2 linked regions of the Actinomadura rubteroloni genome follow. The protein of the gene in region 1 interacts with the protein of each later gene in a pairwise test. Links are inferred from orthologs where the notes say so. Each region holds a gene or a part of one and is shown in the gene's direction. Other genes may lie near its edges.

Evidence for each region.
Region 2: the proteins of dnaE (region 1) and BTM25_RS13175 interact in binary tests that used the Escherichia coli proteins (3 or more experiments, as listed by UniProt). The link is inferred for Actinomadura rubteroloni from one-to-one orthologs.

Annotation. Positions count from the first base shown.
Region 1 is NZ_MTBP01000001.1:319,302-326,104, forward strand. The notes cover bases 479-4,614. They hold dnaE (DNA polymerase III subunit alpha), read left to right. Parts: upstream 479-856; coding sequence 857-4,414; downstream 4,415-4,614. Other genes in these bases: BTM25_RS01480 (hypothetical protein), read left to right, coding at 479-764; BTM25_RS29020 (hypothetical protein), read right to left, coding at 4,447-4,614. In the rest of the region: BTM25_RS01475 (PadR family transcriptional regulator), read left to right, coding at 1-198; more of BTM25_RS01480, read left to right, coding at 210-478; more of BTM25_RS29020, read right to left, coding at 4,615-4,704; BTM25_RS01490 (RNA-guided endonuclease InsQ/TnpB family protein), read left to right, coding at 4,757-5,680; BTM25_RS01495 (glycerophosphodiester phosphodiesterase family protein), read left to right, coding at 5,799-6,698. UniProt on the Escherichia coli protein: DNA polymerase III is a complex, multichain enzyme responsible for most of the replicative synthesis in bacteria. This DNA polymerase also exhibits 3' to 5' exonuclease activity. The alpha chain is the DNA polymerase catalytic subunit.
Region 2 is NZ_MTBP01000002.1:388,594-394,073, reverse strand. Bases 1,993-4,805 are described here. They hold BTM25_RS13175 (pyridoxal phosphate-dependent aminotransferase), read left to right. Parts: upstream 1,993-2,714; coding sequence 2,715-3,896; downstream 3,897-4,805. Other genes in these bases: BTM25_RS13165 (prepilin peptidase), read left to right, coding at 4,709-4,805; BTM25_RS13170 (SseB family protein), read left to right, coding at 3,957-4,652; BTM25_RS13180 (AMP-binding protein), read left to right, coding at 1,993-2,695. Also shown: BTM25_RS13190 (hypothetical protein), read right to left, coding at 1-604; BTM25_RS13185 (uridine kinase family protein), read right to left, coding at 675-1,253; more of BTM25_RS13180, read left to right, coding at 1,301-1,992; more of BTM25_RS13165, read left to right, coding at 4,806-5,452. UniProt on the Escherichia coli protein: Shows aminotransferase activity with methionine and histidine as substrates, and to a lesser extent also with phenylalanine.

The DNA of each region.
Region 1 (6,803 bases):
CCGGCGCTCGCGCGGCTGGAGCGGGAGGGACGGGTCGCCTCGCGACTCGTCGCGTCGTCCAGCGGCCCGGCCCGCAAGTACTACCGGCCCACCCCGGCCGGGTTCGAGGCGCTCGCGGACGGGACGGAGAACTGGACCCGGCACACCGCGATCGTCAACGCCGTCCTGACCCGTCCGCTGCCCGCCGCGTCCCGCTGAGGAGAGCCGCCGTGCCGAACAAGCTGAGCCCGATCGACCATCTCCGTATCGAACGTCTCGTGTGGACGCTGGACCAACAGCTCTACGACCTCCCGCACCGAACCCGCGTCGCCAAGCGCCGTGAGGTTCGCGACAACCTCCGCGACGCCGCCCGGGACGTCGGGGTCGCCGAGGCGCTGCGCCGGCTCGGCGGCAGCCGGCGGCTCGCGGAGGAGTTCCTCGCCGCCGAGTACGGCCCCGGCCCGCGCCACTCCTGGGTCGCCGCCGGGTACTTCCTCTCGCTCGTCCCGATGCTGCTGCTGTACGCGCTCGGCGAGGCGGAGAACGCCTTCGAGAACGGCGTCCTCGCCCACGACCCGCACGTCACCGGGACGTTCACCTGGGACGGGATCGCGCTGCTCCAGCACGCCGTCACGTTCACGTTCACCGACGGGCACGCCGAACGCGTCGGCGGCGCGTGGACACCGCTCACGTACGTGCTGTGGCTCGCCGGGACGGTCCTGGTCGGACGGCTCTGGCGGCTTCTCCCCTGGTACCGGCGCCGCCGCGAGAACGTCGGCGCCTGAGGTTATCCACAGACTTCGATCGGGGCTTGGGACGGGCGCGGAACGGGCTAGGGTCGTGTGCGTCGGGAGAGGTCCTTGGGGAGGCGCGGCGCGTGGCTGATTCGTACGTCCACCTGCATGTTCACACCGAGTACTCGATGCTCGACGGCGCGGCCAAGATCTCACCGCTGGTCGAGCGCGCCGCCGAGCTCGGGATGCCCGCGGTCGCGATGAGCGACCACGGCAACATGTTCGGGTCGTACGAGTTCTGGAAGGCCGCCAAGAAGGCCGAGATCAAGCCCATCATCGGGATCGAGGCCTACGTCGCGCCCGAGTCCCGGTTCGTCAAGAAGCCGATCCTGTGGGGCGACCCGAGCCAGAAGAAGACCAACGAGGCGACCGGCGAGGGCGGCGACGTCTCGGCGTCCGGCTCCTACCTCCACAAGACGATGTGGGCGAAGAACGCCCAGGGCCTGCGCAACCTGTTCAAGATCTCGTCGCTGGCGTCGCTGGAGGGCCACTACCGCAAGTGGCCCCGGATGGACGCCGAGCTGTTCGAGCGGCACGGCGAAGGGATCATCGCGACGACGGGCTGCCCGTCGGGGGCCGTCCAGACCCGGCTGCGGCTCGGCCACTTCGACGAGGCGCTCAAGGCCGCGGGCACCTACCAGGAGATCTTCGGCAAGGAGAACTACTTCCTGGAGCTGATGGACCACGGGCTCCCGCTGGAGCGCCGCGTCCGGGAGGACCTGGTCGAGATCGGCAAGCGGCTCGGGATCCCGCCGCTCGTCACCAACGACTCCCACTACGTCACCGAGAGCCAGGCCGACGCGCACGATGCGCTGCTGTGCGTCGGCACGCAGAGCCTCATGTCCGACCCGAACCGGTTCCGGTTCGGAGGCAGCGGTTATTACCTCAAGACCGCCGAGGAGATGCGGGCGGTGGACTCGTCCGACCCGTGGCAGGAGGGCTGCCGCAACACGCTGCTCGTCGCCGAGATGGTCGAGGACTACACGGACGTGTTCTCCCACCGCGACCTCGCCGCGAAGTTCCCCGTCCCCGACGGCGAGACCGAGATGTCGTGGCTGCGCAAGGAGGCCGAGCGCGGCGCCCGCACGCGCTTCGGCGACGACGTGCCGCGCGAGGTCACCGAGCGGATCGAGTACGAACTCGGCGTCATCGAGTCGATGGGGTTCCCCGGCTACTTCCTCGTCGTCGCCGACATCTGCAACTACGCCCGCGACAACGGCATCTGGCTCGGGCCGGGCCGCGGCTCGGCGACGGGCTCGATGGTCGCCTACGTCACCGGCATCACCGAACTCGACCCGATCGAGCACGGCCTGATCTTCGAGCGGTTCCTGAACCCCGAGCGCATCTCCATGCCGGACGTCGACCTGGACTTCGACGAACGTCGGCGCGGCGACATGATCCGCTACGTCACCGAGCGGTACGGCGAGGACAACGTCTCGCTGATCATCACCTACATGACGATCAAGTCGAAGGCCGCGGTGAAGGACGCCTGCCGCATCCTCGGCTTCCCGTTCGCGCTCGGCGACCGCATCACCAAGGCGTTCCCGCCCGCCGTGATGGGCAAGGAGATCCCGCTGACCGGGATCTTCGACGAGAACCACCCGCGCTGGGCCGAGGCCGCCGAACTGCGCCAGCTCTACAACGACGACGTGGAGATCAAGCGCGTCATCGACACCGGGCTCGGCATCGAGGGCCTGACGCGCGGCACCGGCGTCCACGCGGCCGGGGTCATCCTGTCGTCCGAGCCGCTGATCGAGGTCATGCCGATCCACCAGCGGCCCGACGACGGCGCGCGGATCACCGGGTTCGACGGGCCGTCCTGCGAGGAGCTGGGCGCCCTCAAGATGGACTTCCTCGGCCTGCGCAACCTCACGATCCTCGGCGACGCCGTCGCGAACGTGAAGTCCAACCGGGGCATCGACCTCGACATGGCGCAGGTGTCGCTGCACGACGACAAGACCTACGCGCTGCTGCGCGCGGGCTGGACCCTCGGCATCTTCCAGCTCGACTCCACGATGATGCGCGACCTCACAAAGCTGATGTCGCCGACGGAGTTCGAGGACGTCTCGGCCGTCCTCGCCCTCGGCCGTCCGGGGCCGATGGGCGCGAACGCGCACGTCAACTACGCGCTGCGCAAGGCGGGCCAGCAGCCCATCGAGCCGATCCACCCCGACCTGAAGGACGCGCTGGAACCGATCCTCGGCAACACCTACCACCTGGTCGTCTACCAGGAGCAGGTCATGGCCATCGCGCAGCAGCTCGCCGGCTACACGCTCGGCGGCGCGGACATCCTCCGCCGCGCGATGGGCAAGAAGAAGAAGGCCGAGATGGACAAGCAGTGGGCCATCTTCTCGGAGGGGATGTCGAAGAACGGCTATTCCAAGGAGGCGACCCAGGCCGTCTGGGACGTCCTGGTGCCGTTCTCGGCCTACGGCTTCAACAAGTCCCACACCGCCGGGTACGGGCTCGTCAGCTACTGGACGGCGTACCTCAAGGCCAATTACCCCGCCGAGTACATGGCGGCGCTGCTCACGTCCGTGGGCGACAACAAGGACAAGATGGCGGTGTACCTCGGCGAGTGCCGCCGCATGAAGGTCAAGGTCCTGCCGCCGGACGTGAACGAGAGCGTCGCGCGGTTCGCGGCGGTCGGCGACGACATCCGGTTCGGGCTGAACGCGATCCGCAACGTCGGCGACAACGTCGTGGACGGCATTCTCAAGGGCCGCGAGGACGCCGCCTACGCCGATTTCAACGATTTCCTGTCCAAGGTGCCGATGCCGGTCTGCAACAAGCGGGCCATCGAATCGCTCATCAAGGCGGGCGCGTTCGACAGCCTCGGGCACGAGCGCAAGGCGCTGCTGTCGGTGCACGAGCAGGCGATCGACGCGGTCATCAGCGAGAAGAAGAACGCCGCGATGGGCCAGGACTCGCTGTTCGGCGGCATGGACGACGTCGCCGACGGCGGAGGCGGCTCGTTCTCGGTCGCCGTCCCCACCGGCGACGAGTGGGACAAGGCGACGCTGCTGCAGTTCGAACGGGAAATGCTCGGCCTGTACGTCAGCTCGCACCCGCTGGACGGCGCGGAGCGCATCCTGGAGCGCGCCCGCGACATCTCGACCGCCGAGGCCGGCGCGGGCGGGCGCGAGGGCATGGTCCGGCTGTCGGGCATCATCGCCGGCCTGGACCGCAAGGTCACCAAGCAGGGCAACACCTGGGCGATCATCAAGCTGGAGGACCTGGAGGGCAGCATCGAAGTGCTGTTCTTCCCGAAGGTCTACCAGTTGTACGCGCCGTCGCTCGCGCCGGACGTCGTGATCTCGGTGCTCGGCCGGATGAACGAGCGGGACGGCAACGTGTCGATCCATGCGCAGGAAATGGAGGTCCTGGACGTCTCAGCCGCGACCGGCAAGGAGCCACCGGTCGTGATCAGCGTCCCGATGGACCGCTTCACCGAGCCGACCACGGCCGAGCTGAAGCGCATCCTCAAAGCCCACCCGGGCGACGCGCCGGTGCACCTGCAACTGCGACGGCACGGACGCAAGGGCCTGCTGGTGAACTTGGAGTACTTCCAGGTTCAGCCGAATCCCGGGCTTTTCGGGGACCTCAAAAGCCTCTTCGGAGCCGGTTCCGTGACGCAGTAAGCACGTTCGTCCCATTCGGAGTTACCGCCCGGTCATCCCGCGTTCGTGACCGCCCGGTAGGTTGCGTGCGTGACCGCAGGCAACGGGTGGGACTTCCACCCCTTCACAGCGGGGTGAGTCGGATTTCGATTCGCGCCCTGGTGTTCTTGCCACCGGTGGTCGGGGACGAGGACGGCGCGGGGTTCGCCGTTCTTCTCGACGATCAGGTGGGCGTCGCGAAAGCGAGCGCTGTCGATGCTTCGGCCGAGCTGAGCGCGCCGGTCGTTGGTCGCGATGTGTTCGGTACTCACGTGACTGACGATGCTGACAGGACCTTTCGGTACCGCTGGTACTGTCGGCCCTGTGCGGCTGCGGTACAACTTCCGCGTCTACCCGGCGCCCGGCCAGCGGGAAGCGCTGGCCAGGGCATTCGGGTGCGCCCGCGTGGTGTTCAACGACGGGTTGCGCGCCCGGCAGGAGGCCCGCTCGGCGGGGCTGCCGTACATCAAGGACACCGACCTGCAGAAGCAGGTCATCACCGCGGCGAAGAAGACCCCGGAGCGGGTGTGGCTCGCCGAGGTGTCGTCGGTGGTCCTGGTCCAAGCGCTCGCGGATCTGCACACCGCCTACCGGAACTTCTTCGCCTCCGCCGCCGGGCGGCGCAAAGGCCGCAGGGTCGCACCGCCGAGATACCGGTCCCGAATCGACCTGGGGCTGACGCATTTCGCGGTACTGCCGGACGGCCGGAAGATCACCAGCCCCCGGTTCCTGCGCCGCGTGGAACGCCGGTTGCGCAAGGCGCAGCGGGCGTTGTCGCGCAAGGCCAGAGGCAGCGCGAACCGGATCAAGGCCAGAGCCCGCGTCGCCAGGCTCCATGCCCGGGTGGCCGATACGCGGCGCGACCATCACCACAAGCTGTCCACCCGGTTGATCCGCGAGAACCAAGCGGTCTACGTGGAGGACCTCGCGGTGAACGGCCTGGCCCGCACCCGGCTCGCCAAGTCCGTGCACGACGCCGGATGGTCCCAGTTCGTGGCGATGCTGGAATACAACGCAGCTCGCTACGGCCGCGCATTCGCCCGGATCGGCAGGTTCGAGCCGACATCGCAAGTCTGCTCCGCGTGCGGAGTGAAAGACGGACCCAAACCACTGCACGTCCGCGAATGGACGTGCACCGCCTGCGGCACCGTCCACGACCGGGACGTGAACGCGGCACGCAACATTCTGGCCGCCGGACGGGCGGACAGGGTAAACGCCTGCGGAGGGACTGTAAGACCTCCCGTCTGACGGAAGGCAGGACCCGATGAAACAGGAACCCACCTCAAAGCCGACCGCGCGAGCGGACGCCGGAGAGAGAATCCCCCTCGTTCGCGAAGGGGAGGACGTCAATTCCTTCGGGGGGACCGTGGAGATTCACGGTCATCGGGGGGCGCGGGGGCTGCGGCCGGAGAACACACTGCCCGGCTTCGTCCACGCGCTCGACCTCGGCGTCGACGCCGTCGAACTGGACGTGGGGATGACCGCTGACGGCGTGGTCGTGCTCAGCCACGATCAGGTGCTGTCGGCGGTGAACCTCGCCGACACCGCGCCCGCCGTGGCGGGTGATCCGTTGTTCCCGTATGTGGGGCGGGCGCTCGGTGATCTGACGTTCGCGCAGGTCAGGACGCTGGATGCGAGTGCACGGCGGCCCGTCCCCGGGACGGCCGACCCGTTCGCCGCTACGCAGCGTCCCGTTCCTGGTACCCGTGTGCCTACGCTGGCCGAGGCGTGTGCGCTGCTCGGGCCGTCCGGGCGGGTGGAGTTGGCGGTCGAGCTGAAGACGGACCCGGATTGGCCGGAGGCGCGCGTGCGCCGGTTCACCGTTGCCGTGGCGGACGTTCTCGCGGCGCACGGCCTGACGTCCCGCAGCCGGCTGCTGGCCTTCGACTGGCGTGTCCTCGCGGCGGCGGCGCAGTGCGCGCCGTCCCTGGGCCGCGTGGCGCTGATCGAGCGCAAGACGTTGCGGCCCGGTACGCGCTGGCTGGCGGGCCTGCCGCCCGCCGACCCGGTGGGCGCGGCGCTGGCCATAGGCGCCACGGTCCTGTCGCCCGAGCGCCATCTGACGACCCCCGCGCTGCTCGCCGACGCTCACGCGGTGGCGCTTCCCGTCGCCGTCTGGACGGTCAACGATCCCGCCGAGATGGCCTGGCTCACCCGCCTCGGCGCCGACGCGATCGTGACGGACTATCCCGACCGGCTTCGCGCCGTCCTCAAGGCTTTGAAGCTTCCCCTCCCGTCGCCGACCCCCGTTCCGGCCCCGGCCTGACGCGGTCCGCATCGCGGCGGCGTTGTCGCGTGTGGCCGAAGCCCGGATTGGCCGCGCGTCAAATAGACACGTTCGTCTGGTAGCGTCCGCGCCGGGGGCGGTGCC
Region 2 (5,480 bases), on another replicon or contig:
CGTCGCGGGGCGAGCGCGCGGCGATCGCGGACAGCGTGGTGCCGGGCGGGAGGTCGAGGGACTTCTCCCACGTCCCGCCGCGCCGCCGGTAGACGGCCGAGCCGTCGCTCTCGTTGACGTTGACGCCCGTGACCCACGGCTTGCCCGCGCTGTCGACCGACACGGCCATCGGGGTCAGCAGGGGCAGCTCGACGGGCTTCCAGCGGCGTCCGTTCCAGTGGACGGCGCGGGCGGGCACCCGGTCGTCGAGGGCGCGCTGCCCGACCGCCCACACGTTGGACGCCGAGCCCGCCGCGACGTCCACGAGCTTGGGCGCGATCCCGGCGGGGGCGGGGTCGCGCGTCCAGACGCCGTTCACGGTGCGCAGGAGGACGGGCACGGTCTCCTTGGCCTCCATCCCGACCGCGAACGCGTGCGCGGGGTCGGGCGCGGCGACGCCGTGCAGGGACGACGGCGCGGTGAGGGCCGGGACGGCGGCGGCGGTCCAGGCGCCGGGCGGCGGGGCGGCCTGCGCGGCGGGCAGCGCGGCGGGCAGGGCGCCGAGCGCCAGGACGGCCGTGAAGACGGCGGCCAGGGCGGAGCGGCGGGTCAGCGTAGGTTGCATGGGGGGATGCTCCTCGCGGGGACGACGAATGCCGCCAGTATTCACTGGCATGGTGTCGCCGTGCGCGGCCTCATCCGGCCACGCCGAATTCCTCCCCGGTGAGGGACGCGCCGTCCACCCGCAGGTCGGCGGGCCCGGCCCCGGACGCGAAGTAGCGTGCCTCCTTCTCCGCCCACGCGTCCCACGCCTCGGCGAACCGCGCGCCGTCGCGGCGCAGGACGCGGTCCCGGCGCAGCGGGCGGGGCGCGTCCACGAAGATCCGCAGCGCGAGCGGCGCGTCGCGCAGGCCCGCGCCGACGCCCTCCAGGACCAGTTCCGGCGCCGCCGGGACGTCCTCCTCGGGGCCGCGCGCACCGCGTTTCCAGTCGTAGCGGGCGAGGCGGCCGGGGCGCCCGGCGCGCAGCGGCTCCAGGACGTCCCGGCGCAGCCGCGTCCACCACACGAGCGGGTCGGCGTCCCACGGCACCGGGAAGTCGTCGGCGGCGACCAGCGGCGCCCCGCCGAGCACCGCCGCCAGCCGCCGCGCGAACGTCGACTTGCCCGCGCCGCTCGGGCCGTCCACCGCGACGACCCGGACGGGCCCGCACGACGGCGGCAGCGCGCGGATCCGCGCGGCCAGCTCCGGGTAGCTCAGCGTCGCCTTAGCCATACCGTGCATACTGCCCGTGAGCCGACGGCGAGCGAACGGGAGCACGCGTGACCGACCTGCTGGGCACCCCGGGCGGGGACGCCCCCGCCGTGACCGTCGGGGACGAGACCCTGTCCCGCCGAGAGCTTTTCGGGCGCGCCGCCGCCGTCGCCGCCGAGATCGCCGGGGCCGAGGCCGTCGCGGTCCACGCCGACGCGTCGGCCGCGACGATCGCCGCCGTGGTGGGCGGGCTGCTGGCCGGGGTGCCGGTCGTCCCGCTGCCGCCCGACTCCGGGCCCGCCGAGCGCGCCCACATCCTCGGCGACTCCGGCGCGGCGCTGCTGCTCGCCACCCGCGCGGACGCCCCGGCCGACGGGCCGCCGCTCGTCCCGCTGGACGACCTGCCGTCCGCCGCCGTCCCGGCCGCCGCGCCCGCTCCGGACGCCACCGCGCTCATCCTCTACACGAGCGGGACGACCGGCGCGCCGAAGGGCGTCCTGGTCTCCCGCAGCGCGATCGCCGCCGGGCTCGACGCGCTCGCCGCCGCCTGGGACTGGACCGGCGGCGACGTGCTCGTCCACGGCCTGCCGCTGTTCCACGTCCACGGCCTGGTCCTCGGGGTGCTCGGCGCGCTGCGCGTCGGGTCGCCGGTGATCCACACCGGCTGGCCCCGCCCGGACGCCTACGCCGAGGCCGCCGGACGCGGCGGGACGCTGTTCTTCGGCGTCCCGACCGTCTGGTCCCGCCTGGCCGCCGACCCCGGCGCCGCCGCCGCGCTGCGCGGCGCCCGGCTGCTCGTGTCGGGGAGCGCGCCGCTGCCCGTCCCGGTGTTCGAGCGGGTCGCGGAGCTGACCGGGCACCGGCCCGTCGAGCGGTACGGGATGACCGAGACGCTGATCACCGTCAGCGCCCGCGCGGACGGCCCGCGCCGCCCCGGCCGGGTCGGGACGCCGCTGCCCGGCGTCCGCACGCGCCTGGCCGCCGAGGACGGAACGCCCGTCCCGCACGACGGCGAGACCCCCGGCGAACTGCACGTCCAGGCCCCGACGCTGTTCGACGGCTACCTGAACCGCCCGGACGCGACCGCCGCGGCGTTCACGGCGGACGGCTGGTTCCGCACCGGCGACATCGCGGCCGTCGAGCCGGACGGAACGCACCGCATCGTCGGCCGCGCGTCCACCGACCTCATCAAGAGCGGCGGCTACCGCATCGGCGCGGGCGAGATCGAGGACGCGCTGCTCGCCCACCCCGGCGTCCGCGAGGCCGCCGTGATCGGCACCCCGCACGACGACCTCGGCGAGCAGGTCACGGCGTTCGTCGTCGCCGACGGCGCGAGCGCGGGGGAGCTGACGGAGTTCGTCGCGAGCCGCCTGTCGGTCCACAAGCGTCCCCGCGCGGTGCATCTCGTGGACTCCCTGCCGCGCAACGCGATGGGCAAGGTCGTCAAGTCCCGGCTGCGGTGAGCGGGTTAGGCTCGGACGCGTGACGGAGCCGTTGGTCGAGCGCATGCGGGGATTCGGGACGACGATCTTCGCGGAGATGACCGCGCTGGCCGTCCGGACCGGGTCGATCAACCTCGGCCAGGGATTCCCCGACACCGACGGGCCGCCCGGGATGCTCGCGGCGGCCGTCGCGGCGATCGAGGGCGGCGGCAACCAGTACCCGCCCGGGCCCGGCCTGCCCGAGCTCCGCGAGGCCGTCGCGGCGCAGAAGAAGGAGCGCTACGGCCTCGGCTACGACCCCGAGACCGAGGTCTACGTCACGGTCGGCGCCACCGAGGGCATCGCGGCGGCGGTGCTGGCGCTCGCCGGGCCGGGGGACGAGGTCGTCGCGTTCGAGCCGACCTACGACTCCTACGCCGCCACCGTCGCGCTCGCGGGCGCGCGGCTGCGGACCGTCCTGCTGCGTCCCGTCGAAGGGCGGTTCACCTTCGACCCCGGCGAGCTGCGCGCCGCCGTCACGCCGCGCACCAAGGTGATCCTGGTCAACTCGCCGCACAACCCGACCGGGACGGTGTTCACCCGCGACGAGCTGGCGGAGATCGCGGCCGTCTGCCGGGACCGCGACGTCACGGCCGTCACCGACGAGGTCTACGAGTACCTGACGTTCGACGGCGCCGAGCACGTCCCGCTCGCGACGCTGCCCGGGATGAGGGACCGGACGGTCGTCGTGTCCTCGGTCGGCAAGACCTTCTCGGTCACCGGCTGGAAGACCGGCTGGGTCACCGGGCCGGCCCCGTACGTCCGGGCGGTCCAGACCGTCAAGCAGTTCCTGACGTACGCGACCGGCGGGCCGTGGCAGCACGCCGCCGCGCACGGGCTGCGCGCGGAACTGCCGTGGGTCGCGGAGCTGCGGGCGTCGCTGGAGCGCAAACGGGACCGGCTGATCACCGGGCTGGAGGCCGCCGGGTTCGTCGCCTACCGGCCGCAGGGGACCTACTTCGTCCAGGCCGACATCCGGCCGCTCGGCTACTCCGACGGCGTCGCGCTGGCCCGCGCGCTGCCGGACGCTGCGGGCGTCGTCGCCGTCCCGACCCAGGTCTTCTACCAGCGGCCCGAGGACGGCGCCGCGTTCGTGCGGTTCGCGTTCTGCAAGCGGGACGAGGTCATCGACGAGGCCGTCCGCCGTCTCGCGGGCCTCGGCCGGGACCGCGCCCGCGCCTGACACGGGCCGTGTTCGCGGAGTGGCGCTCCGCTGTCGCCGGGAGGCTATAGCCTTGCGCGGGTGTCCGGTAAGACCATTCCCCGACCCCAGTTCCCCGACGACGACGGCGCCGCCGACCCCGGCCTCGGCGCGGCCCTGACCGCCTACGCCGCCGGCCGCGCCGGCGAGCACGCCGTGCTGCGGGAGCTGCACGGCGCGCGGCTGCTGGTGCCGGTCGTCGCCGTCCTCACCGAGGAGGAGGCGGTCGAACCCGGCGAACTGCGCCGCGAGAAGTCCAGCGACATGGCCCTGCCGACGCTCGTCGGCGCGGACGGCCGGCGCGGCGTGCTCGGCTTCACCTCCACCGCCGCGCTCCGGGCGTGGCGGTCGGACGCGCGGCCCGTCGCCGTGACCGTCCGGCAGGCGTGCCTGGCGGCGCTGGACGAGGGCGCCGACGCGCTCGTCGTGGACGTCGCCGGCCCCGTCCCGTTCGCCGTGGACGGCCTGCGCCTGCACCTGCTCGCCGAGGGCCGCCTCATCCCGCCGCCGCACGAGGACCCCGACGTCCTCGCCGCGATCGACGCCGCGTTCGGCTCGGACCCGGCGGTCGCGGGCGTCCGCGTCGCCCGGGGCGAGAGCGCCGAGCTGGCGGTGCGCTTCGCGGTGGTGGACGGCCACGACGAGCGGGTCACCGTCCAGCGCGTCTCCGACCGGCTCGCCGAACTGCTGCGCGGCCGGATCGTCGGCGGCGTCGAGTTGAGCGTCCTGCGCCGCTGACGGGCGTACACGCCTACGTGTAGGGGCTACGCGCAGGGGTCGCATAAGGTTCGCGCGTGAGCGACTTCGCGCCCCCCACGCCGCCCCCGGACCCGTCCACCGGCCCGGCCGCCGCGCCGCCCGTGGACCCGCCCGTGGACTCGGCCGCCGCGCCGCCCTCGGCCGCCGACCCCGCCGGGCCGCCGGACGCCGAGGCGGGGGCCGAAGCGGCGGCTGAAGAGGAGCCGACGGCGTGGTCGTGGCGGGCGGACTGGACCGAGCCGCTGTGGCGGCGTCCGGCGCTGACGGTCGCCGCGTGCGCGCTCGCCGCCGCCGTCCTCGGCGCGCGGACGTTCGCGCGGCCCGAACTGGCCGCCGTGCTGTACCTGGGCGTGGTCGGTGCGCTGCTCGTGCTGGTGGACCTGAAGTTGCACCGGCTGCCGAATCCGCTGACGCTGCCGTCCTATCCGATCGCACTGGCGCTGCTCGGCGCGGCGGCGGCCGTCGAGGGGGACGCGCTGCCGTTCGTCCACGCGCTGATCGGGCTCGCGACCCTGTGGACGCTGTACGCCGTGCAGTGGTTCCTGCTGCCCGGCCAGATCGGGTTCGGGGACGTCAAGCTCGCCGGGGTCCTCGGGCTGTACCTCGGGTGGTACGGGTCGGACGCGTGGGTGACGGGCGTCGTCGTGACGTACCTGTCCGGGGGGCTCGTCGCGGTCGGGCTGCTGCTCGCGCGGCGCCGGGGCCGCCGGGACGCCATCCCCTACGGGCCGTTCATGGTCGCCGGGACGTTCGCCGCGATCCTGGCGTTCGCCGGCTGACGGATCTTGGACCGGCCATGACCCGTCC